DNA from 3 places in the Pseudoalteromonas sp. c7(2019) genome. Region 3 is predicted to be linked to each of the others. Evidence: predicted binding sites of a transcription regulator. Region 3 holds the regulator's gene; each other region holds the start of a gene.
What was found. The regulator sigma-54, encoded in region 3, starts transcription at its own class of promoters, with help from an activator protein. The targets are predictions, from matches to a motif close to GTTGGCACGNNNNTNGNNT.
Positions count from the first base shown of each region.

Region 1 (11,017 bases), on a different contig from region 3:
TGCTACCGGTGGTGAGATAGCAACCGTAGGTAACTCTACATTAGATGAAGTAGCAAAAATTGATTTAAAAACAGCAGTAGGTTCTCAAGATGCACTTGCAGTTATTGATGCTGCGTTAGCAGATATCGACTCGCAAAGAGCTGACTTAGGTGCTGTTCAAAACCGTTTTGACCACACAATTAGTAACTTGGCTAATATTTCTGAAAATGTATCTGCTTCACGTAGCCGTATTCAAGATACAGACTTTGCAACTGAAACTGCACAAATGACGAAAAACCAAATCTTGCAACAAGCAGGTACGTCAATCTTGTCGCAAGCGAACCAGTTACCACAAACAGCACTTAGCTTATTAGGTTAATAAGTTAGAGTAATAGCTTAATGGTTAGCTAACTAATACATAAAGTCAGTATTAGTATTTTAAAAAAGGAGGTGGCTTTAGCTACCTCCTTTTGTGGTTTAAGAATATAAACTAAGCTATTGTTGGTTTAATTAAGTACAAATAGGAATCTGTTATGAATACAATTACTTCAAATGCAGAAATTACAACATTACCGACTCCCATTGCTGGTGATGATAAGCAAGTAGGGCAAGCCGCTAGTTCTTTAACTGAGCGAGCGGTTGATGATGTAAAGCAAACGGAAGCGCTCAATCAACAAAAGCTACAGCAAAATCAATACAAAAATAATAATCAAGATGAAAAAGCTCAGCCGTTAGAGCGCGAACAGCTAGAACAAATGGCGCAACAATTGCAGGACTTTATGGGCGAAATGAACCGAAGCTTGCAATTTAAAGTTGATGAAGATTCAGGCCGCGATGTGATTAAAGTCCTAGATAAAAACAGTGGCGAAGTTATTAAGCAATACCCTTCTGAGGAAGTATTAAGCCTAGTTTCTAAACTGTCTGAATCTGCTGGAATTTTGATCGACCAAACAGTTTAGTGAGTGGTTTCAATTACTAACACTAAGTTAGTTTATTTTTGAGTATTTAAGAGGTGAAGTATGTCTATTACATTTAATGGGTTAGGTTCTGGATTAGCAGTGTCAGATATTGTTGATGCGCTAGTTAATGCTGAACAAGCACCTGCTGAAGCTCGCTTAAATACTACAGAAAGTAAATTAACTACGGATATTTCTGCTGTTGGAGCGCTAAAGTCAGCGCTTGAAAAAGTACAAACCTCAATGGAAGCATTGGGTGATAGCGACAAATACCAACAACGCAGTACATCAGGTAATGATGATTTTATATCTATAAGTGCGGACCAAGATGCTCAACCAGGTGGTTATGATGTAAAAGTTAACAACTTAGCCACGGAGCATAAAATACTGTCGCAAGCTTTCGATGCTGATACAGCGGTAGGTCAGGGAACAATGACCCTAACCTCTGGTGATAATAGCTTTGATATTGAAGTATCAGATACTGCGACACTTAGTGAGATTCGTGATGCGATAAACGACAGCAACGATAATGACAGCATTAATGCGACTATCATTACTGATGATAGTGGCCAGCATTTGGTTATGTCCGCTAAAAATAGCGGTGCAGAAAATGAAATTAAAATAGAAATTGCTGATATTGATGGTAATAACACAGATGTAAATGGTCTTTCTCGTTTGGCATTTGACTCTGCTGGTGTGCAAAATACGAGTGAAATAATTGCAGCAACTGATGCATCAATTACCATTGATGGCTCGCTAACTGTAAGTAGTTCATCTAATGAATTTGCCGGAGTGATTGACGGTATTACAATAACTGCTAAAAAACCGCACGATACAGATGACGACATAAGCGACATATCAGTTACCGAAAATAATAATAATATAAAAGCTGGTTTAAATAGCTTCATTACTAGTTACAATGAGTTATTAGAGCTTAGTAATAATTTAGGTGCATCTGGTGAAAGTGGAGCCGGAGTAATGGCTGGTGACTCACTACTTCGTGGTGTTATGTCAAAGCTCCGTAGTGAAATAACTGAATCAGTTGATTTAGGCGATGGTAATTCGTTATCGCTTTCGCAATTAGGTGTTGAAACAGACCGCTACGGTGTTTTAACCCTAAATACAGAAACACTAGATGAGCAAATAGACGCTAATGTAAATTTAGTGCAACAGTTTTTTGTAGGTGATGACGATGATGGCTTTGCACAGTCGTTTGATGAGCTAATGAGCTTTTATACAGATTCCGATGGTATTATTCAAAACCGAATAGACAGTAAAACAAATCAGCTAGACGATTTAGATGATGATCGCTTGGACCTTGCCAGTAAAATGGAGTCGCTATCGTCTCGACTATATGCTCAATATAATGCGATGGATTTATTAGTAGCGAGCCTTAATAACACCAGTAGTTATGTTCAAGCTCAATTAGAGAACATGCCAGGCGTAGTTAGGCAATCAAATTAATAACTGGGTTAAAAGTATTACGAGTCAATAAAAAAACCGCTAAGTTTAAATTTAGCGGTTTTTTATTGTGTACTGCTCTTTAATTCAAATAGTAAGCTATAGCCATGTATTTAGTTAAAATGAAGGCCATTTATTAAACCTTTTTACTAGATGGCTTTATAAGCTTTTATCGCCTTTCCTGATTTTTTATGTTTAATAATAGCTTTTGATGATTCGTTTTTTGCACTATTCGCTTTAACTAAAATGGTATTTATACGAAGCTGAATTAATTCTAATTGCTCTGTACTTGGACCTTCGCTACTTTCGCACCATTGCTTTAGTTCAGTATTTAAAGTGTCTAAAAAAGGCTGAGCTTCGTCTGCATTATCATCATTTACTAACACTTCAATTTTACTAAGCAACGTTTGTATGAGCTCAGAGTAGTTGGTTAGTGGCTCTGAAGATGTTGGCGATTCCATAATTAAAATTAAACTGCAGGGTTGCGTTGATCTAGCGGGATGTTATCCCAGCCTTCTTTAATTTCTTTAACAATACTTGATACTTCAATAATTGCTTCAATATCGTTGTTTATGTTCGCTTGCGTTAAACGGCGCTGGCAGTAATCGTAAAGTGCCAATAAATTGTTAGAAATACTAGGGTCTTGTTCTACTTCTAAATTGAGTGCGTCTTGCAGTGCACCAAATAATAAAACACAGGCTGAAATGTTTTCACCTTTTTTTTGTATTTCTTTGCGCTCAATAAACCCTTTTGTTGCTGCTAAGCGACCGATAATATTACTGAATATAAGGTTTATTTGTTCGTAAGGAGCCATTTCGGCAATACTACTAGCACGAACTTGACCGTATTTTTTTACTGAGACATGAGCCATGGGAAAATCCTAAAATTTAAAACGATAAAATTATGTGAAAGCTAATATAAAAACTTATATAAAAATCTAATAAAGCTTTTATACTTTTATAAAAACAAAGCAATATTAATGCCAAGCATTTTCACTTATTTATGTATCGGCATTTGTAACTTCAACTTAAATTTATAATTGAGTTTATTTACTAACAATAGCATTTTTATTGCCGAGTAAATTAATTTTTAAGGCTAAGTTGTATTTAGGTAATCATTAAGTAATCACCGAGTAATAACTAAGTTAAAACTACAACTCATACTTAATGATTAACTATTAAGTATGATTGACTTAACTAGCCCGTCTGTTTTTTGGCGTTTATGTCAAAAAACTGCCGCTATCACTTGCATCCATGCTGAACTGGCTTACAATTTAACTAATTATACAAATTAGTGAAAGTACGGCTCGCTAAATATGATCTTGATTTTAGATAATAATAACAACCGCGCAATAGGATTAAATGCTTCACTTGGCTTTATTGGTGAAGCTGTTCAACTATTAAGCGAAGACTGCTTTGAGCAAGAATGCAAAAAATATCAGCAGCAAGAATGCATGATTATTTTAGGAGCGTTGCAATCACTTGACCACGAAAGCTTAATTAAACGCTATCCAACATTACCGTTTTTATTAATTGGCGAAACGCTAAAACCACTATTAAGTATAGCTAATGTGGTGGGGCTTATTTGCGAGCCATTTAATCACGAAGTGACAACTCAGTTACTTCACGATTGCCAGCAGTATCAGCGTATGCTGCCTAATGAGCATAAGCATACTAAACCGCATAAAATTTTTGATGGGCTAGTTGGTGAAACAGATGCCGTAAAAGATGTTCGCTTTTTAATTGAACAAGTGGCAAAAACCGACGCTAATGTTTTAATTTTAGGCGAATCAGGCACAGGTAAAGAAGTGGTTGCCCGTAATGTACACCTGCTTTCAAAGCGTATTAATGGACCGTTTGTACCAGTTAACTGTGGTGCTATACCGGCAGAACTGCTCGAAAGTGAACTATTTGGCCACGAAAAAGGCGCGTTTACTGGTGCTATATCGGCTCGTAAAGGGCGGTTTGAACTAGCTCAAGGCGGGACGCTATTTTTAGATGAAATAGGCGATATGCCACTGCAAATGCAAGTTAAGTTGCTGCGAGTATTGCAAGAACGCAGCTACGAACGTGTTGGTGGTACAAAGGCTATCCAAGCTGATGTACGCGTTATTGCAGCCACGCATCGTAATTTGGAAACAATGATTGAAGAGGGTAGTTTTAGGGAAGATTTATATTACCGCTTAAATGTATTTCCTATCGAAAACCCATCACTGAGTGAACGTGCTGATGATATTCCGCTGCTTTTAAAGGAGTTAATGCGCCGAGTTAACGACCAAACAGGTTCTACCGCTAAGTTTACCGAGCGCGCAGTTGAGAGCTTAAAAGAACATGCTTGGCCTGGTAATATTCGTGAGCTTGCTAATTTGGTGGAGCGTATGGTTATTATGTTTCCTGAAAAAGTGGTCGATATTCCCGATTTACCTAATAAATATCGTTACATTGAAGTTGAAGCCTACGAGCCAGAATATCCTGAAGAGTTAATGGAAAAAGACGCCTTTAACGACATATTTAGCACCGGTTTTAGCGATTACGAAAGTGAGCCTGACGCTGAGTTTAGCCAAACGGGTAGTGGGTTATTGCCAGATGATGGTATTGAACTTAAAGATTATTTAGCCGAGCTCGAAATAAGCTTAATAACCCAAGCGTTAGAGCGCTATGATTACGTTGTAGCTCGCGCAGCCGAAATATTAGGTGTTCGCAGAACAACACTCGTTGAGAAAATGAAAAAGTATAATCTTTCAAGAGATTAAGGTTTAAAAGCAGCTGTCAGTGTTTAGTTATAAATTGGCCAAACACAGTAGATAAAGAACCCCTCGTTTTGTAGGTGCGGTTTTATACCACACTTTACTTAAAAAATATTAGCAAGAGCGCGAAGTAAATTCGCACCTACACGGTTTTTACTTTTGTTGTAGACGCTAGACTTGCTCGCGTGAAAAGCGTAGCTTTTAATCATTTAAATAAAACGTTATTTCACAAAGAGAAAAAACGAGGATAAATGAGAAACCATTGTCAACTTACGCGTTACTTCTCTAAAGCGCAGCGTCTCTTAACCTCTTTGTGAACAAATCACTTTTATGGCTTTTAATCACTTACTACTAAAAGCCTCAATAATTTCTTCTTTTCTAAAACAATCATTACTGTGATCGTTAACCATACCGCAGGCCTGCATATGAGCGTAAACCGTTGTAGGGCCTAAAAACTTAAAACCCCGTTTTTTTAAATCTTTCGCAAATGCGGTTGATGCTTCTGTAATTGCCGGGTAGTCCTCAGCGTTATTTAAATTACTTATAATCGGTTTATTATCGACAAACTGCCATTGGTAGTTACTAAAACTTTCAAATTCTTCTTGTATTTCTATAAAGCGTTTAGCGTTGTTAACAGTTGCCTCAATTTTTAAGCGATTGCGCACAATCCCCTCATTAAGCATTAATCTCTCAATATCATCTTGTGTGAATTGTGCCACTTTATTTACATCAAAATTAGCAAATGCTTTTTTATAACCGCTGCGTTTTTTTAAAATTGTATACCAGCTTAAACCCGCTTGCGCTGATTCAAGCGTAATAAATTCAAACAGCTTTGTATCATCATAAAGAGGCACACCCCATTCTTCATCATGGTAAATAACGTAGTCGGGTTTAGTGGTGTCGAGCCACGGGCAACGGCACTTTATTTGCTCACTCATTATTATTCCTTTTTGTGTGCGTCATTTTTATGTCGCTCAAATTATTGATGTAACTTAATGATAAATATGTAAATAAATTTTGGTATAAATCGTGCATTTAGACATGTATCTACATCAATTCGAGATTTGATTATGGCCCTTGCTAGCGTGCTAAAACCACAGTTTTTTTCTGCAAATCAGTATAACCCATGTTTACTTCAAGAGGAGTACATTGGTGAATTAAGCGATCTGCGCAAGCAAGCAAGTTGGCTTTCGCATTTGGTTGATACCATGCCAGCAGGCGTGGTTGTACTTGATGGCAAAGGGTTGATTGCAAAAGCGAATCAAATAGCGATTGATATGCTTGGCGAGCCACTTGAAGGCGAACGCTGGTTTAATGTTATTCAGCGCTCTTTTAGGCCACATCAAGATGATGGCCACGAAGTGTCTTTAAAAGACGGGCGCCTAATAAAGCTTGATATTACTGCTTTAGCACCAGAGCCTGGGCAACTTATTTTAATGACGGATTTAACCGAAACCCGCCGCTTACAAAAACGTGTTGCACATATGCAGCGATTAAGCGCGCTGGGTAAAATGGTTGCGTCACTGGCGCATCAAGTCCGTACGCCGCTCTCAGCCGCTATGCTTTACGCCGCTAATTTAGGATCAAAACGCTTACCCGAAGCATCTCGCGATAACTTTCAAACAAAGTTAATGTCGCGTTTAAAAGATTTAGAAACTCAAGTAAACGACATGCTGTTATTTGCTAAAAGTGGCGATCAGCAAGTTGTTGAGCAAGTTTCAATGCAGCAGCTTTTAACAGAAGTTAAAGCAGGTGCTGATGCGATGGTTGCACTTAATGAAAGTGAGCTGGATGTAAGCTTACCAGAGCCAGATATACAAATAGTCGGTAATAAAACGGCATTGGCCAGTGCTATTCAAAATCTTGTGCACAATAGTATTCAAGTTATTGGCGGCGGTGCAAAAGTAAAAATTAGCGCACAAAGAGATTTAAAAGATTTAGATATGGTTCGTATTAGTGTGAGCGACAATGGCCCAGGTGTTGATTTAAGCCAAAGCGATAAAATTTTTGAACCATTTTTTACTACAAAAAGTCAGGGCACAGGTTTAGGGCTTGCGGTAGTAAGTTCGGTAGCTAGTGCGCACCAAGGTCGTGTTGATGTGACTAATAATACGCAGGGTGGTGCCTGCTTTAGTTTGTTACTGCCTATTAAGGCAACATCTAAACTAGAGGGTTCATTATGAGTAACACTATTTTAGTTGTCGAAGATGACGCAGGGCTTCGTGAAGCCTTAATAGATACCCTTGAAATGTCGGGTATTGAATGTGTTGCAGCGAGCAGTGCTGAGCAAGCAATGTTACTGCTTAAAAAAGATCAATTTTCGCTTGTTGTAAGCGACGTGCAAATGGGCGCAATGAGTGGCCTGGATTTACTACGCAGTATTAAATTAAACCACCCTGATTTACCTGTATTGATGATGACGGCGTACGCCACAATTGACGATGCGGTAGAGGCGATGCGCCTAGGTGCAATTGACTACATGGCTAAACCATTTGCACCTGAAGTGCTGTTAAATATGGTGAGTCGTTATTTGCCTGAAAAAGCAAAAGAAACCGACGGACCTATTGTTGCTGACCCAACTAGTATTCAATTATTGGAGCTTGCGAGTAAAGTAGCACGCTCTGATGCAAGTGTAATGGTACTTGGCCCAAGTGGTTCAGGTAAGGAAGTACTTGCTCGTTATATTCATGATAAGTCAAGCCGTTGTAATGAGCCATTTGTGGCGATTAACTGCGCGGCTATTCCTGAAAATATGCTTGAAGCCACGTTATTTGGTTATGAAAAAGGAGCTTTTACGGGCGCGATTCAAGCATGTCCGGGTAAGTTTGAGCAAGCACAAGGCGGCACTATTTTACTTGATGAAATTACTGAGATGGACTTAGGGCTACAAGCAAAGCTGTTACGCGTACTGCAAGAGCGTGAAGTTGAGCGTTTAGGGGGGCGTAAAACAATTCAGCTCGATGTACGTATTTTGGCAACCAGTAATCGTGATTTAAAAGAAGCCGTGTCTGAAAATCAGTTTAGAGAAGATTTATATTACAGGCTTAATGTTTTTCCACTAATGTGGCGACCATTGTGCCAACGCCCTGGCGATATTATTGTATTGGCTAAGCATTTAATTGAGCGCCATATAAGTAAAAGCAAAGAGCCTATGGCATATTTAGATAAAGGTGCCGAGCAAAAGTTATTGGCTCACGCGTGGCCTGGTAATGTGCGCGAGCTTGATAACGTTATACAGCGTGCACTTATACTGCGCACGGGTAACACAATAAATGAGCATGCTATTTTTATTGAAAACTTAGCAGCTAATAACTTTGTTATGGAGCCATCATTGGCGCCGGCGCAAACAGTATCGTCAACAGAATTAGCTCACGCAGATAAAGGCGTTGATAAAAGCACGCTAAGCTCTGCATATTATGATGAAAAATCACATGCCGAGGTTGAACCTAAGCAGGGCTTGCTAGCGGCAGACACCGGTAGCTATAAAGATGAGCTTAAAGACAAAGAGCATCGTATTATTTTAGAAACCCTTGCACGCTGCCAAGGCAAGCGTAAAGACGTTGCCGAAACATTGGGCATAAGCCCACGAACTTTACGTTATAAACTAGCGCAAATGCGCGATTTAGGTATTTCACTTCCAGCATAACCTCCTATAAACCCTAAGTTTGCGCTGCGAACTTAGGGTTGTCAAAACTCTGACTAACACAAATTAAAGTTAACCTATTGTATTTTAATGATTAATTATTTGGCATGCTTTGTGCTTTATTACTTGTAAGAGTTCACTGCGTGTCAGAGATAAATTATGAAAATTCAAAACAGTGCTGTATTTCAAGAAATGCAATCAATGGCTTTAGAAGCCGGCCGTAATAATCAAATAAATAAATTGCCGACTCAAGTTCAGCCTACTTCTACTTCCCAGTTTGGCGACATGCTAAGTGATGCATTAAATACAGTGCACGGTCTACAGCAAGATGCAGGTCAAAAAGTAAAAGCGGTTGAGATGGGGGATCGAAGTGTATCGCTTGCTGAGGCGATGATTGCTTCTCAAAAATCGTCAGTTGCTTTTGAGGCTACAGTACAGGTTCGTAATAAACTTGTTGAAGCTTATAAAGAAATCATGAACATGCCTGTTTAATTAGGTAGTGGAGAATTATTGTGGCGCAATCTAACCAATCTACAGACCTAGCACTTGCTGGTGGCGGTATTGACCAAAGTGGTGGTGATGATCAACAAGAACAAAAGTCAGGCTACTTAAGTGCTTTAAATGGTGTTGATGTATTGCGCCAAGTAACATTGGTTATAGCATTGGCTATTTGTTTAGCTATCGCGATTTTTATTATTATTTGGGCTCGTCAGCCAGATATGCGCCCGTTAGGCAAAATGCAAACTGAAGAGCTTATTCAAACGCTCGACTTTTTAGATGCGCAACAAATTGAATATCAACTAGATGGCAACGTTGTGTCGGTTGATGAAAGCGAATACCAAAATATTAAATTGTTAATGACCCGCGAAGGGTTAGAGCAAGGGCCAGCGTCGGGCTCTGATATAATTATGCAAGATATGGGCTTTGGTGTAAGCCAACGCTTAGAGCGCGAACGCCTAAAACATGGCCGCGAGCAACAACTTGCCCGCACCATTGAAGAGCTTAATAATATTACTCGCGCTAAAGTATTGTTAGCCATTCCTAAAGAAAACGTATTTGCCCGCAGAGAGAAGAAACCATCAGCTACAGTTGTATTAACGCTTAAGCGTGGTCGCTCACTCGACCGTGAAGAAGTAGACTCTGTTGTTGATATGATTGCCTCGGCAGTACAGGGTTTAGAGCCTATGCGAGTTACTGTTACCGATCAAAATGGTCGATTATTAAATTCAGGTTCGCAAAGCTCATTAGCAGCACGCTCTCGTAAAGAATACGACTTAGAACGTAAGCGCGAACAAGAGTACCTTGAAAAAATAGACAGTATTTTAATACCGGTTGTTGGGCTTGCAAACTATACAGCTCAAGTTGATTTGAGCATGGACTTTAGCTCGATTGAGGAAACTCAAAAGCGTTATAACCCAGACCTACCAGCGGTTAGAAGCGAAACCACATTTGAAGAAAATAACATTGGCGGCCTAGCTGTTGGTATTCCAGGTGCGCTTACAAATCAGCCACCGTTAAACTCGAACATTCCTGAGGTTGCGGGGCAAGGTGGTGCAGGCACAGCTACGTCACCAACACGCAGCCACAAAGAAGCCACGCGTAATTATGAACTCGACACTACAATTTCTCATAAGCGTCAGCAAAGTGGTGTAATACGTAGAATAAGCGTATCAGTTGCTGTTGACTACATTGCTAAAGTGGGAGAAAACGGTGAAACAACCATGACTCCACGCTCGGTAGAGGCATTGTCAAATATTCGTCGCTTACTACAAGGTGGTGTAGGTTTTGATATGCAACGTGGTGATGCACTTGAAGTCGTAACAGTGCCGTTTGTACGTGAAGAAACAAATTTAGCAATAGAAGTGCCACTGTGGGAACAAGACTGGTTTATGAAAATAGCCCGCCTTGTATTAGGCGCCTTAGTTATCATTGTATTGATAATGGCAGTAGTAAAACCAATGCTTAAACGCTTAATTTACCCAGACGATACACTAGAAGAATACGACGAAGATGCATTAAGTTCAGGCGTAGATATTGGCGACAACACGCTTGATATGCTAAATAAAGACTTTGATTCTGCTTCGGTTGGTTTCTCAAGTGATGGTACACTGCAGTTACCGGATTTACATGGCGACGAAGATTTACTTAAAGCAATTCGTGCCCTTGTAGCTAACGAACCAGAACTATCATCACAAGTAGTCAAAGCGTGGTTAACAGAAGATGACTGATCAA
Region 1 covers NZ_WTKS01000016.1:91,006-102,022, reverse strand. The annotation lists partial or broken gene GQR38_RS16640 (flagellin) at 1-358, shown strand, start outside; gene GQR38_RS16635 (flagellar protein FlaG) at 513-938, shown strand; gene fliD (flagellar filament capping protein FliD) at 999-2,399, shown strand; gene GQR38_RS16625 (hypothetical protein) at 2,546-2,857, opposite strand; gene fliS (flagellar export chaperone FliS) at 2,866-3,267, opposite strand; gene GQR38_RS16615 (sigma-54-dependent Fis family transcriptional regulator) at 3,712-5,148, shown strand; gene GQR38_RS16610 (DNA-3-methyladenine glycosylase I) at 5,484-6,080, opposite strand; gene GQR38_RS16605 (ATP-binding protein) at 6,213-7,325, shown strand; gene GQR38_RS16600 (sigma-54 dependent transcriptional regulator) at 7,322-8,788, shown strand; gene fliE (flagellar hook-basal body complex protein FliE) at 8,945-9,277, shown strand; gene fliF (flagellar basal-body MS-ring/collar protein FliF) at 9,298-11,013, shown strand; gene fliG (flagellar motor switch protein FliG) at 11,006-11,017, shown strand, end outside.
Region 1: the regulator sigma-54 is predicted to act here: its motif matches at 3,365-3,383, upstream of fliS (flagellar export chaperone FliS).

Region 2 (11,017 bases), on a different contig from region 3:
TTGATGCGGTAATGTATTCGCATATTCATTACGATCACTTTAATAAAGCCGACATACAAAGCATTGGCAATAAACCTCGCTATTTAACACCACTCGGGATGGCCGACAACTTCCCTACCGGTGGTTTTAATATTACCGAAATGCCGTGGTACTCAACAACCAACATTGACGACTTAGCTATTAATGCCGTGCCAGCTCATCATTTTAGCGCTCGTGTATTGGTGCCCTTTATTTACGAAGATAACAATAAAGACTTATGGAATGGCTGGCTGCTTGAACAAAACGGCAGTACCTTATTTTTTGCAGGCGATACGGGCTACTCAAAACACTTTAAAGATATACAGCAAAAATATGGCAATATAGATGTGTGCTTAATACCAATCGCATCTTACTACAGTAAAGAAAGTGGTAAATTTTATCGTTACGTTCACACCACACCAGAAGACGCGCTCAACGCAGCACAAGAACTTAACTGCAAAGTAATGATACCTTGGGGGTATGGTAATTCAAGTTGGAAAATGGGCGACCATACTAGCCACTCTGCCTTACTACGCTTATTGCATATGTACAATAAAATGGATTCAAAAGTACCGCTGTACATTTTAAACGAAGGCGAAAGTATTTCACTGTAACTATTTACTTAGCTGTTTTAAGATTGTTATTACATTAAGACAAGCACACAATAAAATTGAGAAATTAATGAAAAAATTAGCACTCGCCTTAAGCTTTTTATTAAGCACGCCAGCAATGGCTATTGATGTTGAACATACATCAACTCCAATTACTATTGATGGCGTATCAGAAAGTGCGTGGGATAAAGCCGCTTGGCACGATATGCCTTATTTAATGGATGGCACACTGCCAGCAAACGATGCCGACTTTAAAGGGCGTTATCGCTTACTGTGGGATCAAAACTATTTATACCTACAAGCCGATATTGTGGATGACGTTTTAATAGATACACACGCCGATCCAACCTATAAATATTGGGATGACGACGCGCTTGAAGTATTTATTGATAGCGATGCATCAGGCGGAAATCATCAATTTAATCACACCGCTTTGGCGTACCATATCGGCCTTGATAACCAAGCCGCCGATTATGGCCCTGATAAAAAAGCGCACTTGTATACCGATCACCTAATCAGTAACTGGAAGCGTAACACTGCTGCACCTTTTAACATCACGTGGGAAGTAGCCATAAAGCTCTACCCCAATGACTACAAAGAAGGCGCAGTAAATACACCCATTACACTTAGCGAAAAACAAATCATTGGCTTTATGTTAGCGTATTGCGATAACGATGGTAGTGACGTGCGCGAGCACTTTATGGGTTCGCACGAAGTACAGCCAGTAAATGGCGACAGAAACCGTGGGTTTATAGACGCAGACGTATTTGGAAAAATCACCCTGCTGCCAAAAAAGTAACCCCCCCAGAAATAAGTAGGTTGGGTTGAGCGCAGCGAAACCCAACGAAAAATACCCTACCAAAAAACATGTATGCTTTGCATTATCGGCTGTTTAAGCTGCCCCTTTTTTATTGCTTATCCTTATGCAAAAGATCTTTAAGTAAATTATTCACAAAGAGGTTAAGAGGCGCTGCGCTTTTAGAGAACAGTAAACTTGGGCCTTTCTATTACTCATCGCCTTGTTAGACTAATTAGTCAGTTGATTAATATTATATTTCTTAGTATTACCAGAGCCATCAGAGTATTTTTCAAAAATACTTAATTCATTTTCATCGACTAAAAAGGTTATTTTAGAATCATATTGGTCTGTGCGCCATCTCCCAGCATCAGAAGCCCAAATAACTCGACTCCCCTCAAACTTGCACCTATACTTCCAATTCGTGCCATCATCTTTACGAACATACGAGAGATGTGTAACATTACCTTTAATTGAATCTATTTTAACAATTGAAGGACTACGTCCCATAATCGATGCAATTGTAGCAATACAAATTTGTTGTTTCGAAAAAGCACCATTGTCAGCGCTTCCACAGGCAGACAAAGTAATAGTAATTACAATAAGTATACTTTTGATAAACTTTTTATAAATATTCATTTTTTCTCCTTGAGCAACTGGAAATATCTAGAAAAGCAAAGATATTCAGTTCTTCCTTAGCACTAGATTATGTGCAGTTAACAGTGAACTTATCAACTATAACACCTTCAGGGATTAGCCCGTTTTCGTTTGTCCGAATACTAACTTCATGCTCATCAGGATAAATGGGGGATTCCAATTCTTCTGTAACCACATCGAATTGTTCAAATAAGCTTGAATCTAATTTATAAATATATCCATTACAAGTACCATTTTTAGTAGCAAATATTTTTGCTACTTCAATGCTTTTGCTCGTAGAAACAAACGACAGCTTTTTCATATTGGAATCTATTTGATGAGCCCTTAAGCCGTTGCCTCCAGAGTATCCTGATTCATACCCTGCTCCGCACTCCACACCAACTTCACCTAGTTCAGGTATGGCCGTATTTTGTTTTCCTTTGGGGATCAACTGTCCCTTACATAAACTATCTAATTCACTTGTAACACCACGATATAGAAACATAACAATTCCTTTTTAAATAACAGTTTAGTATTTTTTAACGCATGACTTGGGCTGCATAATTTTTTTTTGGACTGAGTAGATCGAGCTGATATTAACCATCTAAACTACATATATTCAATCTATAGATACTTAGTAATAATACTCTTACGCTTCGTAAAGTTGAAAATCAAGCCAATTAACATATAAATAAAAAGTCACCTTAGATGCTAATTCGTCAACCCATAGCTTGTGCTCGTTGTAATGCACGCTATCTCGTTGATAAGAAAAATTTAAACCGAACTCCTTAAGCCTTTACTCATCAAATTTCACCCACAAAAAAGCCGCTGTATTTTTCAATACAGCGGCTTTTAAAATCATAATTCTAAATTAATAGATTATGCTTTAGGTCCACGACCTGCACGTTTACGTTCGTTTTCTGTAAGGTAACGCTTACGAATACGAATGTTTAGTGGAGTTACTTCAACTAGCTCGTCATCATCGATGAACTCAAGCGCTTGCTCAAGTGAGTAGTTAAGGTGTGGAGAAAGCGTTTGCGCTTCATCAGTACCAGATGCACGTACGTTAGTTAACTGCTTGCCTTTAAGGGCGTTAACTGTAAGGTCGTTATCACGGTTATGAATACCGATAACCATACCTTCGTATACTTCAACACCGTGACCGATGAATAAACGGCCGCGTTCTTGTAAGTTGAATAATGCGTTAGTAAGTGCTTTACCAGTTGCATTTGCAATCATTACGCCGTTCTTACGAACACCGATGTCGCCACCTTTGTGAGGACCGTAATGATCGAACGTATGGTACATAAGACCAGAACCCGAAGTAAGCGTCATGAAATCAGTTTGGAAACCAATTAAACCACGGCTAGGGATCATGAAATCTAAACGCATACGGCCTTTGCCATCTGGAGTCATGTTAGTAAGCTCACCTTTACGTAGGCCAACTTGTTCCATAACAGAACCCTGATGCTCGTCTTGACAGTCAATAGTAACTGTTTCAAACGGTTCTTCTAGAACGCCATCTACAGTACGTAAGATAACTTCCGGACGAGAAACTGAAAGCTCGTAACCTTCACGACGCATGTTCTCGATTAAGATACCTAGGTGTAATTCACCACGACCAGAAACACGGAAGCTATCTGGGCTACCAGTATCTTCAACGCGAAGTGCTACGTTGTGTACTAATTCTTTGTCTAAACGTTCACGGATATTACGTGACGTTACAAACTTACCTTCTTTACCACAGAAAGGTGAGTTATTTACAGAGAATGTCATTGTTACAGTTGGCTCATCAACACTTAGTGGTGGTAATGCTTCAACGTTTCCTGGGAAACAAACTGTATCAGAAATCTTAAGCTCACCAATACCTGTTACAGTTACGATGTTACCAGCGTAAGCTCTATCAGTTTCGATACGTTCAAGACCTAGGTAGCTTTGTACTGCGCCAATTTTACCATTACGTGTAGTGCCATCAGCACTGATAATAGTAACTTGTTGGTTAGGAGCAACAGAACCACGTTTAATACGACCAATACCAACTACACCAACATAAGAGTTGTAATCTAGTTGAGAAATTTGCATTTGGAAGTCACCTTCAGGATCTGCATCCGGTGGTGATACTTCGTCAACGATCATCTTGAACATAGGTTCCATGTTGTCTGATGGCTCGTCTAAATCTAGTGTTGCCCAGCCGTTGATAGCTGAAGCGTAGATTACTTTAAAATCTAACTGTTCGTCAGTTGCGCCAAGGTTGTCGAATAAATCAAAGATTTGATCCATAACCCAATCAGGACGTGAACCTGGCTTATCAATTTTATTGATAACTACGATTGGCTTTAAGCCTTGCGCGAATGCCTTTTGCGTAACGAAACGCGTTTGTGGCATTGGACCTTCTTGAGCATCAACAAGTAATAATACTGAGTCAGCCATCGAAAGTACGCGTTCAACTTCACCACCGAAATCGGCGTGTCCCGGAGTATCTACGATATTGATATGGTAGTCGTTCCAAGAGATGGCTGTGTTTTTAGCCAAAATGGTAATACCACGTTCTTTCTCAATGTCGTTTGAGTCCATCACGCGCTCTTCGTTACCGCCGCGTGTTTCTAATGTACCTGATTGCTCAAGTAGTTTGTCAACCAGAGTTGTTTTACCGTGGTCAACGTGCGCGATAATCGCTATATTTCTTAACTTTTCGATGCTCATATATTTACTCAGAGAAATTAAATTCTCAATGATCCTGCAAGATCTACGCACTCATCCACGCTTTCGCGAGATGTCCCAGCATAGGATTTAAAAGGGCGCATATTATCCCTCATTAATGACATGGATGAAAGTTTATCCAATACATATTTTAAAACTTTCTCAATACTTTTACTAAGTATCTGTTTTATATATGACAATTATATGAATTAAATTTCAATATTTTTTTGAAAAACAGCCTTTTTGACTATTTTTCCGATCTTTTTGTTACTCTTTTGCATTTAGGTTATGCTAATTTCAGCTGATTAAATTAACAACAAATTACGCTCTGTAAATTTTGCACCGAAATGGAATATTTACGCACCAACATGGTGCGTTTGTATATTCCATTTTGATGCAATGATATTTTTTTAATTTATAAACAGCCAGTTACAATAATGGCACAAAATCAGCTTAGTAAATACCAAAGCAATTATGCAGCAATAACAAAACCCAATAGTTGGAGGACACATGTCACAATCGGTTTTAGATTTTATTAAAGAAAATGACGTCAAGTTCATTGATTTACGCTTTACTGACACTAAGGGTAAAGAACAACATGTATCGATCCCTCATCACCAAGTTGATGAAGATTTTTTCGAAGACGGTAAAATGTTCGACGGTTCTTCAATTGCAGGCTGGAAAGGCATAAACGAATCAGACATGGTATTAATGCCAGTTCCTGAGTCAATCAAACTAGACCCTTTCACTGAAGAAGCGACATTAATTTTACGTTGTGACGTAGTAGAGCCTTCTACACTACAAGGCTATGAGCGCGACCCGCGTTCTGTTGCTAAGCGCGCTGAAGATTACATGAAATCTACAGGCATTGCAGACACTGTTTTATTTGGCCCTGAGCCAGAATTTTTCGTATTTGACGATGTTAAATATAAATCAGATATGTCTGGATCTATGTACAAAATTGATTCTAAGCAAGCTGCTTGGAACTCAGATAAAGAATATGCAGATGGCAACACTGGTCATCGTCCAGGTGTTAAAGGCGGTTACTTCCCAGTTGCTCCAGTTGATGACTTCCAAGATTGGCGTTCAGCTACGTGTCTAGTTCTAGAAGAAATGGGCCAAGTAGTAGAAGCACATCACCACGAAGTAGCAACAGCAGGTCAAAACGAAATCGCTACTCGCTTTAATACAATGGTATTAAAAGCGGATGAAATTCAAGAAATGAAATATGTTATCCATAACATGGCTCACTTATACGGTAAAACAGCAACGTTTATGCCTAAGCCAGTTGTTGGTGATAACGGTTCTGGTATGCATTGTCACCAGTCACTTGCTAAAGGTGGTGTAAACCTTTTTGCTGGTGATAAGTACGGCGGTCTTTCTGAAGATGCACTTTACTACATTGGCGGCATCATCAAGCATGCTAAAGCAATTAACGCTTTTGCAAATGCGTCTACTAACTCGTACAAACGTTTAGTACCAGGTTTTGAAGCACCTGTTATGCTTGCATACTCTGCACGTAACCGTTCTGCATCAATCCGTATCCCAGTGGTTCCATCTGAAAAAGGTCGTCGTATTGAAGTACGCTTCCCGGATCCAACTGCTAACCCATACCTTGCTTTCTCAGCAATGCTTATGGCTGGCCTTGATGGTATCAAAAACAAGATCCACCCTGGCGATGCTATGGATAAAGATTTATACGACTTACCAGCTGAAGAAGCAGCAGAAATTCCAACTGTTGCAGCATCACTTGACGAAGCACTATCTGCACTTAGCGCAGACCGTGAATTCTTAACTCAAGGTGGCGTATTCACTGATGACTTAATCGATGCTTACATCGAACTTAAGTCTAAAGAAGTTGAAAAGCTTAACATGACAACTCACCCAGTTGAGTTTGAAATGTACTACAGCTGTTAATTAAGCTGTAAAAATATGTGTGTTCTCAAGCCCGCTTTGCGGGCTTTTTTAATGGTAAAATTAGTCAATCTCCACTAAAGTTAAGTTACCGATAAAAATGCAGGGCTGCAGAGTGAATAACAAGATTTTATTACTATTAATTACTTTAGGATTAAGTAATTATGGTTATGCCGGTGAAACAAAAATATACGCTTGGAAAGATAAAAATGGCGTATTAGTGTTCTCAGACACCCCTCATAAAGGGGCTCAAGAAGTAAAGCTCACCAGCCAAGATCTTAATATGCCTGCAACAAATACTGACATTTTCGACGAGCAACCTCAGCCTCAACAAGCGGCCTTTAGTATTGCTATTTCCTCACCTGATCATAACCAGACTATTCGTGAAAATACCGGCACTGTTTATGTAACTAGCCGAATAAAACCACGCTTTGAAACTGGTTTTACTATACAACTTTTTATTGATGGTAAAGCACACGGCCCAGCCAGTGACAGCTCAACCTTTGCAATTAGAGATGTAGAACGTGGTCAGCACACACTACAATTAAAGCTTTTTAATAGTAAAAACCAAGTTATTGCTACAAGCGAACCCTGCATATTTTTTATGCACCGAAAAGGGCTAAACCTAGGTAACTAAATTGGGGTATTACTAAACGTGCAGCAGTGTATTTAACCATATAACTTGCTTGCAAACATCCACGCACTAAAATGGTGCAGCTATGATTAATAATAAAAACTTTAGCCCTGAGCTACTCGATGCCATTTGGCAAAATCAAACAACCGCTATCATGTTACTTGATAAAAACTTTACCGTTGTATATGCCAATACTAGTACCAGCGAGCTGCTTGGCCTTGGTAATAAGCGCTTGTTAGAACAACCGTTTGATAGCCTTTTTAACTACCATTCAATCGATTTACAGCGTATAGAACAATACTCATTAGTTGAAGGCGTAGATTGCCAGCAGCACAGAGCTGACGTGGTTTTTAGCGATTCTCGCCATGCAAAAGTAGCCGTAAGTACACGACAAATTAAGTTTAATGGCTCGCTTTATATTTTATTTGAGTGGCGCCAAACCGATGACGAAATTAAGCATGACCAAGCGTCTAATCAAATGCATCAATATCAAGCTGCCCGAAACCTAATTAGAGGCTTAGCTCACGAAATTAAAAATCCTTTAGGTGGAATTCGCGGAGCGGCGCAGTTATTGCAGTATGAGGTTGATCAACAAGAAAGAGATCAATGTGCTGAGCTCATCATTGAGCAAGCCGACCGATTACGCGAACTAGTAGATAGGCTTTTGGGGCCCAATCAACTTCCGCAAAAATCGTATGGCAATATACATCAATCACTTGAATCAGTTGCAAGGCTAAGTACGTTAGATAATTGTTCTAATATTAGCTTGGTTAAAGATTACGACCCAAGTATTCCTGATGTATACATTGATCAAGGCAAAATTCAGCAAGTAGTATTAAATATTGTTCGAAACGCCCAACAGGCGCTTGTAGATGGCGGTGAAATAACAATAAAAACCCGCATTAATCATCAGCATCGTCGCCCAGGTAAAGCACCTAAAAAAGCCTTGTTGATCCAAATATCTGATAACGGACCAGGTATTGATCCCAGTGTACGCGAAACACTGTTCTACCCTATGATCACCAATAAAGAAGGTGGCTCTGGGTTAGGACTCTCAATAGCGCAAACACTGATAGATCAACATGATGGCTATATAGAATGTGATAGCTGGCCTGGACATACTGAATTTAATATCTATCTGCCCTTTGCAGATTAATGTTTGGAGTTTGCATGAAAACAGTTTGGCTTGTAGATGATGATGCTTCTATTCGATTTGTACTTGAAAAAGCACTAACCCGTGCAGGGTTTAACACAGAGAGCTTTGCTAATGCGCAAGATGTACTAAGCGCCCTAAAGTTTAGCCAACCTACTGTTTTAGTTTCTGACGTACGAATGCCTGGTATGGATGGTATGGCGTTGCTTGAACTTATTGCAGAGCAAAACCCTGGGCTGCCGGTTATTATAATGACTGCGCACTCAGATTTAGACTCAGCTGTAAATGCATTCCAAAAAGGTGCTTTTGAATACCTAGCTAAGCCGTTTGATTTAAACGAAGCAGTGGCGCTGGTCGAAAGCGCATGCAGAGCAAACTCCACTAAAAAAACTAAACGCAAGCAAGCTCCACCAAAAAGTGCCCACATAATTGGTGAAGCGCCCGCAATGCAAGAAGTGTTTAGAGCGATAGGTAAACTATCGGCTTCTAGCATGAGCGTATTAATAAATGGCGAATCTGGAACAGGTAAAGAACTTGTCGCCAGTGCTTTGCACAATCATAGCCCACGTAAAGAAAACCAATTTATTGCACTTAACATGGCAGCCATTCCAAAAGAGCTTGTTGAGTCAGAGTTATTTGGCCACGAAAAAGGCGCATTTACGGGCGCCGACAGCGTGCGTAAAGGCCGTTTTGAGCAAGCCAATGGCGGCACACTATTTTTAGATGAAATTGGTGATATGCCACTTGATGTACAAACACGTTTATTACGCGTTCTTGCCGATGGTGAGTTTTATCGTGTTGGTGGCCATCAAAGTATAAAAGTAGATGTGCGTATTATTGCGGCTACGCACCAAAACCTTGAAGATTTAGTTAAACAGGGCAAGTTTAGGGATGATTTATTTCATCGTCTTAATGTTGTGCGCCTACGTTTACCTGCTCTTCGAGAGCGTACTGAAGATATAGAAAGCTTATCGCAACACTTTTTACATAAAAGCGCTAAAGAGCTACAAGTAGAAAGCAAAGTGCTGAGCCCTAAGGCAACTGAGCAATTACGCTTATTTAATTGGCCAGGCAATGTACGCCAATTAGAAAACACCTGTCGCTGGCTTACTGTAATGGCACCGGGTGAGCTTGTAAGCGAGCAAGACTTACCGCCGGAAATTCTGGATGCTTCGCCAACCCAGGAAGAAGGTGATTGGCTAGATGCGTTTCAGCAATGGCTTAATCAAGAGCTTAAACAAGGCAAAGAAAATATTTGGCCTGACATTCAAGCCCAGCTAGAAACTCGCTTAATTAAAACCGCACTGGCTAATTGTTCTGGTCATAAGCAAGATGCTGCTATAAAAATTGGTTGGGGACGCAACACGTTGACCCGAAAATTAAAAGAGCGCAATATTAGCTGATTAAACGCTTTTAACACATTTGGTTATTGATGAAGCTAATCGAACATATTCCATTATTCAAACAAATGGAAATTATAAACAGGCTGCACTTTTTTAAGGAATTTACGCTCAGCGAGCGCCAAGTCTTATTGGAGTCGTTCGGCCTGTTATATTTAGTAAGCCAGCATCAGTTTTTATTTAAGCAATACGATAACGACAAGCGCTTATATATTGTACTTAGCGGCGCGCTATTAGTATTTAAACATAATCATTTGCTAGAACTTGGTACTATAGAGCCCGGTGAATTTATAGGTGAAGGCGCTTTTATAAATAACCGAGAACGCAGCACTAGCGCACGTGCCAAAACCGACAGCATAGTCCTCGCTATTACCCCTGAAGCACTCACCCGCTTACCTAATGTTATCCGCGAAAAAATTAAAGACCGAATTATAGAAGGTATGAGTCTGCGCATTGCCAAACTAAGCGAGCATATAGAAACTCACGGTTAGTTCAGTCCATATAAATAATTTGTAGTGAGCAATCAAGCCAGCTGGGGTTATTAACGTGAGCTGTAAACCTGTAAGTATCAGATGGTTTGGCGCCAAAGGGCGTATTTATAAGTGGTTGTGAGTGACTGTATGTTTGCGAATAATTTTTGTAATAAATGACAACGTAACCGTATAAAAACTCCCAACCTAACCTTACAACAGCGCCACTGGGTAAGGTAAAGTCAGCATATTTATCTGTAAATGTGACGAGTAAATCATTGTACTTGTCTTCGCTGCATTGAGTTGTTCGTAACTTTTTAGGCATAACAAAGGTTGTACCCGCCACTGCATTTTTTAGATAAAAGCCTATATTGCCATCACCATAAAAATGATTTGAACGCGTTGTATAGTTAACTTGTGGCTCGTAACCTAGCCCCTGCATAATAGTAGCTAACTGCTCAGTTTCTTTTGGGTAAATTTTGTCACTTGATAAGAGTAATGTAGCCTCACCAAACTCTGATGGGATTGCCAGCGGTACATATTCATAAGGGAGCGATTGTGCTTTTAGCGCAGCATCGAGCTGATTGCTCTGTTCATCTTGCAAGTTTTCACTAAATACATACACGGTAGGTTGTTGGCACGCAGCTAATGGTAATGCCAACACACACATTAAAATTCCATTTTT
Region 2 covers NZ_WTKS01000011.1:114,413-125,429, forward strand. The annotation lists gene GQR38_RS13540 (MBL fold metallo-hydrolase) at 1-632, shown strand, start outside; gene GQR38_RS13545 (CBM9 family sugar-binding protein) at 700-1,428, shown strand; gene GQR38_RS13550 (hypothetical protein) at 1,657-2,064, opposite strand; gene GQR38_RS13555 (hypothetical protein) at 2,132-2,566, opposite strand; gene typA (translational GTPase TypA) at 2,941-4,764, opposite strand; gene glnA (glutamate--ammonia ligase) at 5,272-6,678, shown strand; gene GQR38_RS13570 (DUF4124 domain-containing protein) at 6,791-7,312, shown strand; gene glnL (nitrogen regulation protein NR(II)) at 7,395-8,465, shown strand; gene ntrC (nitrogen regulation protein NR(I)) at 8,480-9,865, shown strand; gene GQR38_RS13585 (cyclic nucleotide-binding domain-containing protein) at 9,895-10,353, shown strand; gene GQR38_RS13590 (hypothetical protein) at 10,355-11,017, opposite strand, start outside.
Region 2: the regulator sigma-54 is predicted to act here: its motif matches at 5,198-5,216, upstream of glnA (glutamate--ammonia ligase).

Region 3 (11,017 bases):
CGTCGTATAGCTCATTACGACTATTGGCAAGAAAAAGTACGTCGTAGTATTTTGTTTGATGCAAAAGCTGATATTTTAATTTACGGTAACGCAGAGCGTCCGTTAGTTGAAGTTGCACATCGTATTGCTGCGGGTGAAACAATGGACACTATTCAAGATATTCGCGGCACGGCTGTTATCAGAAAAGAACCTTTACCAGGTTGGCGTGGAAGTGACTCCACCGCTATAGATAAAATTGGTAAAATCGACCCTATTCCAAATCCATACGGCGCTGATGATGTTGGCTGTAGTAAATCTGAATTTAAACAAGCCGGTATAGATTTAAAAGCAGAAGCTGCAAAACCAATTATGGTTCAGCCTGCGCGACCTAAGCCGTGGGAAAAAACCTATGTTAAGTTACCTGCTTATGAGCAAGTAAGTGTTAACAAACCTTTATATGCCCATGCTTCGCGTATTTTACATCAAGAAACAAACCCTGGTTGTGCAAGAGCGCTGTTTCAACGACATGGCGAACGCTCTATTTGGGTTAACCCGCCAGCATATCCATTAGAAACACATGAAATGGATGCTGTATTTGGTTTACCGTACCAGCGTATTCCTCACCCAAGTTACGGCGACTCTAAAATTCCTGCTTACGACATGATAAAAACGTCAGTTAATATTATGCGCGGCTGTTTTGGAGGTTGTTCGTTTTGCTCAATTACGGAGCATGAAGGGCGTATTATTCAAAGCCGTTCGCAAGAATCAATTATTGAAGAAATTGAACAGATTAGAGATAAGGTACCCGGTTTTACTGGTGTTATCTCTGACTTAGGTGGCCCAACGGCAAATATGTATAAACTGCGTTGTACTAGCAAAAAGGCAGAAAGTACCTGTAGACGTTTATCATGTGTGTATCCTGAAATTTGTAAGCATATGGATACAGATCATACGCCAACAATAGACTTATACAAAAAAGCACGTGAAGTTAAGGGTATCAAAAAGGTATTGATTGCTTCCGGTGTTCGTTACGACTTAGCTGTACGCGACCCGCGTTACGTTAAAGAATTAGTAACGCATCATGTAGGTGGCTACTTAAAAATAGCGCCAGAGCATACAGAAGATGGTCCATTATCAAAAATGATGAAACCAGGTATGGGGGCGTACGATCAATTTAAAGAATTATTTGATAAGTACTCTAAAGAAGCCGGTAAAAAGCAGTATTTAATTCCTTACTTTATATCTGCTCACCCAGGGACAAAAGATGAAGATATGGTAAACATGGCTTTATGGCTTAAATCAAACGACTTTAAGCTTGATCAGGTACAAAATTTTTACCCATCACCGATGGCTAATGCGACGACTATTTACCACACTGAAATGAACTCTTTACGGAATATAAAAAACAATACAGAAGTTGTTCCAGTACCTAAAGGTGCTCGCCAACGTAGATTACATAAAGCTATTTTACGTTACCATGATGCAGCAGGTTGGCCGATGATACGTGAAGCACTGCGTAAAATGGGTAAAGCTAATTTAATTGGTAAAGGGCCTAACTGTTTAGTGCCTGAAGAAGGGCGTGATGAAAAAGCAGGTAAAGGTGGCAGTAAAGGCGGACGTCCTGCACTAACGCGACATACCGGCTTTAGCCAATTTAAAAAGGCAAACACTAAACCAAAAGTAGGCGGTAATCGTCAAAGTACACGTTAGTGATTCAATCTATTAATAACTAGGGCGTGTTGATCTTTGGTGGGTGAATTTGCAGCAGTATGTTTGGTTTTTAGGCAAGGCGGAGCCTATGTAGTGTGGTTATTCCCCATGAATAGGCGATAACGCAGCATAAATACCAAACATGCGCTGCCCTTTGGGTTCTTTCTAGGGACGATTAACTCTTTGTTGCTCGGTTTTTACTTAGCCCACTAGGTTACAAACCTCGCGCCGCGATTTAATCGCCCCTAGATTGAACAAATTTCAATCCACAAAGATCAACACGCCCTAGTAGATTAGTTTAATTACGCTAAGGGTTTTTAAACCCTTTTAATGCGTAAATTAAGTAAACCTTGCTCTTTATTATCTATATTATTGTAGGTGATAAAGAGCAAGCTTTTAGAAACCCCTCTTGAGATAGCACATATTTAGTGCCTATATACTTGCAGTTAGTTTTTCTTAAAACGTTGATGATAACCACAAACGTAATTTAAGTGACCATAACGGCTGAATGCCTGTTAGCCCTTGCGTCATTTTATTATCTTTTAAGATTATATAAGATGGCGTGACTTGCCCTTGCCAATCGGCAAATATCTCACCGTGTTGATCGTTGACAGTGGTAAAACTGTAGCCATGATCATTTAGATACTCATGTAGTTTTTGATCCGAGCCTGATTTTATTGCGATGCTCACGACAGGGTAGTTATTCTCGTTTGCGAGTTCGTTTATGGCAGGGGAGGTAATACTACAAATAGGGCACCAAGTTCCCCAAAAATAGACAAGTGTTGGTTTATCTTGGCTCATTGCTGACAAATCAATGTTTTGCCCTTTATAATCTATTAATTGTAATTGAGGATTTGCTGGCATAACAGGTTGTCGCCACCAATTGACAGCGTTATAAATTACGAAAAATATGAAACCATATATCAACACACTTTTTAATATTGATAGGCCTTTTTGTTTTGGCGTTTTTTTAGGTGTGTCTTTTTTATTTTTGGTACCCGTTGTCATAGTTGCAGCTTTACCCTAAGTGTTTTTTACTTTAGTTATTTGCAAAAGTTTCTAATTTAAACCAGCAACCAAGTAGCAGTACCTAAAAAGGCGAATATACCCACAATGTCTGTAATTGTAGTTAAAACTACACTACCTGCAAGAGCGGGATCTATATTCATCTTTTTAAGAATAATAGGGATACTCGCACCAGCAACACCGGCCACCACTAAGTTCATAAACATAGCGAAGGCGAGTACGCCACCAAGCATAAAGTCCCACTGCCATAGGGCAATAACACCTGCTATTAACAACGACCACAAAACACCGTTTAACGCGCCAATAGCAAGCTCTTTCATCATCAAGAAACGTTGGTTAGTTTGATTTATATGACCTACCGCAATACCACGAATAACAAGCGTTAATGATTGGCTACCTGCAACACCACCCATAGAAGGGACAATACCGTTAAGCACAGCTAAAATAGGGAGCACATCTAAAGTGCCTTCAAAAAAGCTAGCTACAAAAGCAGCTGCAAGTGCAGTTAGTAAGTTGACACCTAACCAAACTGAGCGTTTTTTAGAGCTTTTTAGTACTGGCGCAAAGGTATCTTCTTCATCATCAAGACCGGCTAAGCCCAATAAACTATGCTCAGCATCTTCTCGGATTACGTCAACGATGTCATCGATCGTGACACGACCAAGGAGCTGATCGTTATCATCGACTACGGGGGCCGATATCCAATTATGACGTTCAAATAATTGCGCGACTTCACTTTCATCCATTGAGATTGGAATGGATTCACAATCTTCATCCATTAAATCGCGAACAATCTTTTCTGGCGGGTTAGTTAATAATGTACTCAGCGATAAAGCGCCTATAAAGCAGTTATGCTTATCAACAACGTACAAGTCATCGGTACCTTCTGGTAACTCGCCACGTAGCCTAATATATCTAAGTACAACATCGAGCGTAACATCAGGGCGAATGGTCACCGTATCGGTGTTCATTAGCGCGCCAGCAGAACGCTCTTGATACGAAAGTGCTTGTGTTGCACGTTCACGGTCTTGAATGTCCATCGCGCTAACAACGTCTTTATAAACGGTGTCCGGCAGACTACGTAATACTTCACCTAAGTCATCGTGGCCCATATCTTCTGTTGCGGCTGCAATGTGCTTAGGTTCCATTTGGGCAATAATGCCTAAACGAACATCTTCAGATAGTTCTTCAAGAACATCGCCTTGCACATCAGGATCAACCAACTGCCAAAGGAGTCGGCGAATTTTATGTGGTGATGATTCTAATAATAATGCGGTATCACAAGGAGCTGTTTTTGCGAGCATGCGCCTAACTTGAACAAATTGACCACTATTGAGTGACTTAGTCACCTGTTTTAGTTGCTGTAGTGGGTAATCTTGTTCAAAAGCTTCAGGCATTGGCGTCCTTTATAAATTTTTATATTACTTTATGGGGAGAGGTGAGTTAACTGGCGTCACTAACCGTATTTATTTTATATATCTGTTTTAGTTGGGGCATTAGTAATGCGAGCATTATTTTTATAACTGTTTATTCTTGTTCATTAAAACGTTGTGCTATTAATTCTCCAACAGCATGTAAAGCTTGCTCAGAATCGGGGCCTTTACATACAACTTTTACTTCTTTGCCTTGGCTACTTTCAAGTAACATTAATGCAAGTACGCTATCGCCTGCAGCTTCTTTGTCATCTTGAAATAATGTAATTGTCGCATCAAACTGCACTGCTAATTGGGCAAGCACGGTGGCTGCTCTGGCGTGCAATCCTAATTTGTTTTTTATTAAAAAAGTGTCTTCACAATGCATAACTTACTCTACCTAAGCTGAACAGGTGATTATTCAGCTATATTATTTTTCTTGTTCGCGATGGCGAATTTTAACATTGGGATGTGTCATTGCAAAACTTTCACCGATAGTTTGCGCTAAATATACAGAGCGATGTTGTCCGCCTGTACACCCAATAGCAATGGTTAAATAACTGCGGTTATTTCGCTCTAAGTGCGGTAACCATGTTTGTACAAATGTTTGAATTTGCCATGTGAATTTTTGCACTATGCTGTGATTGGCCAAATAATCTTTAACAGGTTGATCTAACCCATTTAAAGGTTTTAATTCAGGTTCCCAATGTGGATTTGGTAAAAAGCGTGCATCAAATACGTAATCTGCTTCTTTTGGTATACCGTATTTAAAACCAAACGATTCAAACGTGACAATCAGTTGCTTATCTTTTTTACCTAAAATCTTTTCACGAATAGATTCAGCAAGTTGATGAACACTCAAATCAGTCGTGTCTATCATAAAGTCGGCGCGGGTGATTAATACATCAAGTAATTCTTTTTCTTTTTTGATGGCTAAATCAAGAGGCAACGAGTCAATTGATAGTGGGTGTAATCTACGAGTTTCAGAAAAACGTTTGATCAATGTTTGATCGTCGCTATCTAAATAAAATAACGTAGGTTTTGCAAAGCCAGGCAAGTATTCAAGAATATCGTTAAATTCATCTTGTTGTTTAGGGATGTTACGCACATCAATGCTAACAGCAATTTTATCGTAGCTATCAGACACACTGCGAACTAATGAAGGAAGCAAGTTAACTGGAATATTATCTACGCAATAATAACCTAAATCTTCTACAACGCGTAAAGCAACCGACTTTCCAGAACCAGAACGGCCGCTTATGATAATTAACTCCATTTAACACCCTTTATAAAACTATGATTGATTGACAATAACTTGGTAAAGCTCAGTATCTGATTTTGCACTGCGTAACTGTTTACAAAAATCTTTGTTGTTTAGTTTATCAGCAATGGTTGCTAGAGTCTTTAAGTGCTGCTGGTTATCGCCATCTGGTACGATGAGTGCGACGAAAATATCAACAGGGCGATTATCGATCGCATCAAAATTTATTGGAGTTTCGCTAACGAGTACTAAAGCCAAAGGCTCTTCTGCACCGCTCATTCTTCCATGAGGAATGGCAATGCCACGCCCTATACCTGTACTACCCAATTTTTCTCTGCTCATTAAAGCATTAAGAATATCTTGTTGCGGTAAATACGGAAGTTTGTCGTGGGCAAGTTCGCTAATGAACTCTAAAATTCTTTTTTTGCTATTAAAAAGGACCGCAGCTTTGCTGCAGTCCTGGCATATAAGTGAGCTTAATTTCATCATATTAGTGTCGAGCAAGCTTCTCTTTGTGTTTAATTACTTGTCGATCGAGCTTGTCGATCAACGAGTCAATGGCGGCATACATATCTTGATGTTCTGTAGAGGCAAATAGCTCAGCACCGCTTACGTGTATGGTGGCTTCTGCTTTTTGATTTAATTTTTCTACATCGAGAATGACATGAACATTATTAATATGATCAGAGTGTCTTTCTAGCTTCGCAAATTTGGTATTAATATAGTCTCTTAGTGAATCGGTTAATTCTACGTGACGACCAGTTAAGTTTAGTTGCATAAGCATTACCCTCTTTTTTTTGCGTCTTAAATCAAACTTTTACGCTGATTTGACGGTGGAATAGCCAGAGATTCGCGGTATTTTGCGATTGTACGTCTCGCTACTTTAATTCCTTGCTCAGCCAATATATCCGCTATTTTGCTATCACTCAATGGTTTTGCTGAGTTTTCTGCTGCGATTAATTTTCGGATAAGCGCACGGATTGCTGTAGATGAACATTCACCACCGTTTTCGGTGCTTACATGGCTTGAGAAAAAGTATTTAAGCTCAAATATACCACGGGGTGTGTGCATATACTTTTGGGTTGTTACGCGCGAAATTGTTGATTCGTGCATTTCTACCATTTCAGCAACATCATTTAAAACCATTGGTTTCATGGCTTCAGGACCGTGTTCAAAAAAGCCTTGTTGTTGCTTAACAATACAATTTGTTACTTTTAATAGCGTGTCGTTTCTACTTTCTAAGCTTTTAATAAACCATTTAGCTTCTTGTAAATGCGAGCGAATAAACTGGCTGTCACCACTGGATTTTACAGTGCGAGACATTGCAGCGTATTGGCTATTAACACGAATTTTAGGCATGCTATCTGGGTTTAACTCAACAACCCAGCGGCCTTTAATTTTTTTAACTGACACATCAGGAATAACATACTCAGATTCTTCTCTTACAATAGTATCTGCAGGTTTAGGGCTAAGAGTATGTATTAATGTCATTACTTCTTTAAGCTCTTCTTCTTTGAGCTTAGTTTTCTTCATTAATGTACGATAGTCACGAGCAGCTAATAAATCAATATGCTCGGTTAAAATCATTTTTGTTTCATTAATGTAAGGTGTTTCTTTATCAAACTGGTTAAGCTGAATACACAAACACTCTTGTAAGCTACGTGCAGCAATGCCTACTGGATCAAACAGTTGGATGCGTTTTAATACAGCTTCAATTTCATCAAGTTCGACTTCGTTATCATCTTCGTTTTCTTGATTAAAGCTTTCTAAAATCTCTTCGCAGCTTAGTGTTAAAATACCTGAATCATCGACGGCTTCTACAATAGCAATAGCAATAGCTTCGTCTGTAGGGCTAAATGGCGTTAGTTGTAACTGCCACATTAGATACTCATGGAGCGTTTCAGTAGAGGCGCCTTGGTATATTGATTCGTCTTCAGGCATCGGACCCGATGATGCTGCTGGAGCGGCACTCATGTACTCATCCCAACTAACATCCATAGCCATGTCGTCACTTAGCGTGTCTTTTGCAAGTGCTTCACCACTATCTTGTTCGTATTCGCTTGGAGCATCATCGGCAGATGCGCTAACAGTTATGTCATCTGTATCTGCTTTTTGCTCGTTTTTACCTGCAGCGTCTTCTGAATAGTCTGCTTCTTCAACCTCTAATAGCGGGTTGCTGTCGAGAGCTTCTTGTATTTCTTGCTGGAGATCCAATGTACTGAGTTGCAACAAACGAATAGCTTGTTGCAGCTGTGGAGTCATTGTAAGTTGCTGGCCCATGCGCAGCTGTAGTGATTGCCTCATGTATCTCTAACAATCCTTTTATGTTGTTATAATTAATACTAGCAGATGCTTAAAGACATGGCGTAAATGTTACAGCCTAAATTGCTCGCCTAAGTAAACATCGCGTACTGTTTTATCATTTAATACGTGTTCTGGAGTACCTGATGCAATCAGCTCCCCATGAGAAACAATGTAGGCTTTTTCACAAACATCAAGGGTTTCTCTTACGTTATGATCGGTAATTAATACACCAATCCCACGATTTTTAAGATGTTCTATTATTTTCTTTATATCTAATACCGAAATCGGGTCAACACCTGCAAATGGTTCATCCAGTAATATAAATTTAGGATCTGCTGCCAGCGCACGTGCTATTTCAACACGACGACGTTCGCCACCCGACAATGCCATACCTTGGCTATCACGAATGTGTTGTATGCTAAATTCATCTAATAATTTATCGAGAGTGTCTTCTCTAGCTTGTTTATTTAACTCTTTGCGCGTTTCTAAAATGGCCATTAAGTTTTGATAAACAGTCAGCTTTCTGAATATTGAAGACTCTTGCGGTAAGTAGCCAATGCCTAATCTAGCACGACTATGCATAGGTAAAAGAGTAATATCGTTATCGTCTATCGATATTTTACCTTTGTCGCTAGGTACAAGTCCTACTATCATATAAAACGTGGTGGTTTTACCTGCGCCGTTAGGGCCAAGTAAGCCAACAATACTGCCAGCTTTGACTTCAAGGCCGACGTTTTTTACAACTTCACGGCCTTTATAGCTCTTTGCTAATAGCTCTGCTTTTAATGTGCTCATGGTTGACCTTTGTCGCTTTTTTTACTTTTTTTAGTCTCGATTGGTACTAAAATTGTGTGAACGCGGTCAGTTGAGTTTTCATCTTTTTCGGCACTGATTAGCTGCTGCTCTATATCGTAGGTAATGCTTTTAGCATTTATTTTTTGTCCCGCTTGCGATACTTGTGCATTACCAACAAGCGTTAAAAAACGCTTAGATACATCATAACGCACTTCGTCAGCACTGGCGCTCATAGTCGTGCCATCTGATTGCTTTTCTTCAAAGTGCGCAGGGCTACCTGTAGCAATTAATAATTGTTTATTATCACCAAGTTCATCGCGTTTATGTACTTCTAAGCGGTCGGCTGTGATACGGCGGTTACCGTGAATAATTTCAACGTTTTTCTCAAAAATCCCGACATTAGCTTTTAATTGACCTTCTTGCTTATCGGCGCTTATTGAAATTTGATTTGCAGTCGGTTGCGTGTTTTGCTCTGCAGCACTACTATTAAACGCTAGTATAAGTGTAGGAATAATAAGTGATTTTAATATTTTATTGGTCATAATATATGGTTCGCGTATGGTTAATTAGTTTTATCACTTCGGTTTTTAAGTCGGCTTCTAGGCCTTTACCAGTGATTTTTAAATTGGGTCCAGTGATGATAACGGGTTGCTCCGAACGCATTGTTAATAGCTTTATATCTACCTGAATATTATCAGCATTGATTTTGTCTATCATGGCGTTATCGGTTAAGTTTTTGGCAACCACATTGCCTTCTAAAATTAATTGTTTGTCTTCGTATAATGTTGCTTCGTCTGCATTTATTTGCCACGTTTGCTTTTCGTTATATAAAGTAAAAATAGGTTTTTCAAAAAACGTAAAACCTAATTGTTGATATAGCTCCATTTTAGCCGCAGTTACTTTGTGGCTAATTTTACCTTGTTCGTCATAGGCTGTTTGTTTGAGTTCAATGGCTATGTAATCAGGCTTGGCAATAACTTCAGGCTCAGTCTGAGGCACAATATTTGTTTGTGTAAAATAAGGGTACCAAAGCCAAACCATACAGCTAATGAATAAAACGCTTAATATTATGCGCGCTGCATTCATGAACTAGTGCCTTGTGTAGTCAATGCTTTACCATTTTCAAGCATAAGTAAGTCGGTGAGCTCTCTTACTGCACCAAAGCCGCCAGGCATTTGCGTTACATAGTGTGATAAACGTTTAATAAGTGGATGGGCATCATTTACTGCAACAGCAAAGCCGACTAATTCCATAACGGGCATGTCAGGACCATCATCACCGATATAAGCAATTTGTTCATCGCTAAGGTTGAGTTTGTCTTTTAATTCTTGATAGGCAATGAGCTTATTTTCTTGGCCTTGATAAATATGCTGTACGGTTAAGCTGCTCATACGTTGTTGCACTATTTGTGAATGACGACCAGTAATTACAGCCACTTCAAAGCCACTGTTTATAAGCGCTTTAATGCCAAAACCATCTTTTGTATTAAATGCTTTTAGCTCTTCACCTTGATTACCAAGATAAATACGGCCATCAGAAAATACACCATCAATATCGCATATAAGTAGTTTTACTTTTTTAGCGCGTGCTTTTGCATCATCGCTCAGCGGTTGATAGAGTTCTTCAAATTGCATTTATAATACTCCTGCTTTTAATAGGTCTTGCATGTTTAATGCGCCAATAGGTTGGTTTTTCTCATTGACGACGATTAAGCCATTTATACGTTTGTGTTCCATAATGTTAAGCGCTTCAGCGGCTAAAATATCTTGTGTAGCCGTAGTACATGACTTAGTCATAACAACATCTATTTGTGTTGTATGAATATCAATTCTTTGCTCTAAAATACGACGCAAATCGCCATCGGTAAATAATCCCACGAGCTGCTGATTTTCATCAACAATGGCTGTCATACCTAAACCTTTAGCAGACATTTCAATGAGGGCGTCTTTAACTGTTTGTGAAACGCTAATAATAGGTGTATTTGCGCCGCTGTGCATAACATCTTTTAAAGTAAGTAATAAGCGCTTGCCTAAACTACCACCTGGGTGAGATAGCGCGAAGTCATCAGCTGTAAACCCGCGAGCTTCTAATAATGCAACTGCCATGGCATCGCCCATCGCAAGCGTTGCAGTGGTACTTGATGTAGGAGCTAGACCCAATGAACAGGCTTCTTTTTCTACTTTAATACACACATGTACATTAGCAAGGGTCGCCATGGTTGATTGCGTATTGCCAGTCATCGATATCATTTTGGCACCAAGTCGTTTTAAAACCGGAATGATATTTAAAACTTCGCTGGTCTCCCCTGAATTAGAAATAAGCATAACCACGTCATTTTTAGTGATCATACCTAAATCACCATGGCTTGCTTCACCAGGGTGAACAAAAAATGCTGGACTGCCAGTGCTTGCAAGGGTTGCCGCTATTTTATTGCCAATATGACCTGATTTACCCATACCAATGACAATAATACGGCCTTCGCAGTCGTACATTAATTGGCACGCGTTATGAAAATTTTCATCTACATATT
Region 3 covers NZ_WTKS01000003.1:320,969-331,985, reverse strand. The annotation lists gene GQR38_RS05215 (YgiQ family radical SAM protein) at 1-1,689, shown strand, start outside; gene GQR38_RS05210 (protein disulfide oxidoreductase) at 2,146-2,697, opposite strand; gene mgtE (magnesium transporter) at 2,754-4,112, opposite strand; gene GQR38_RS05200 (HPr family phosphocarrier protein) at 4,243-4,515, opposite strand; gene rapZ (RNase adapter RapZ) at 4,558-5,403, opposite strand; gene ptsN (PTS IIA-like nitrogen regulatory protein PtsN) at 5,422-5,874, opposite strand; gene hpf (ribosome hibernation promoting factor) at 5,879-6,166, opposite strand; gene GQR38_RS05180 (RNA polymerase factor sigma-54) at 6,193-7,692, opposite strand; gene lptB (LPS export ABC transporter ATP-binding protein) at 7,762-8,487, opposite strand; gene lptA (lipopolysaccharide transport periplasmic protein LptA) at 8,484-9,029, opposite strand; gene lptC (LPS export ABC transporter periplasmic protein LptC) at 9,019-9,573, opposite strand; gene kdsC (3-deoxy-manno-octulosonate-8-phosphatase KdsC) at 9,570-10,121, opposite strand; gene GQR38_RS05155 (KpsF/GutQ family sugar-phosphate isomerase) at 10,122-11,017, opposite strand, start outside.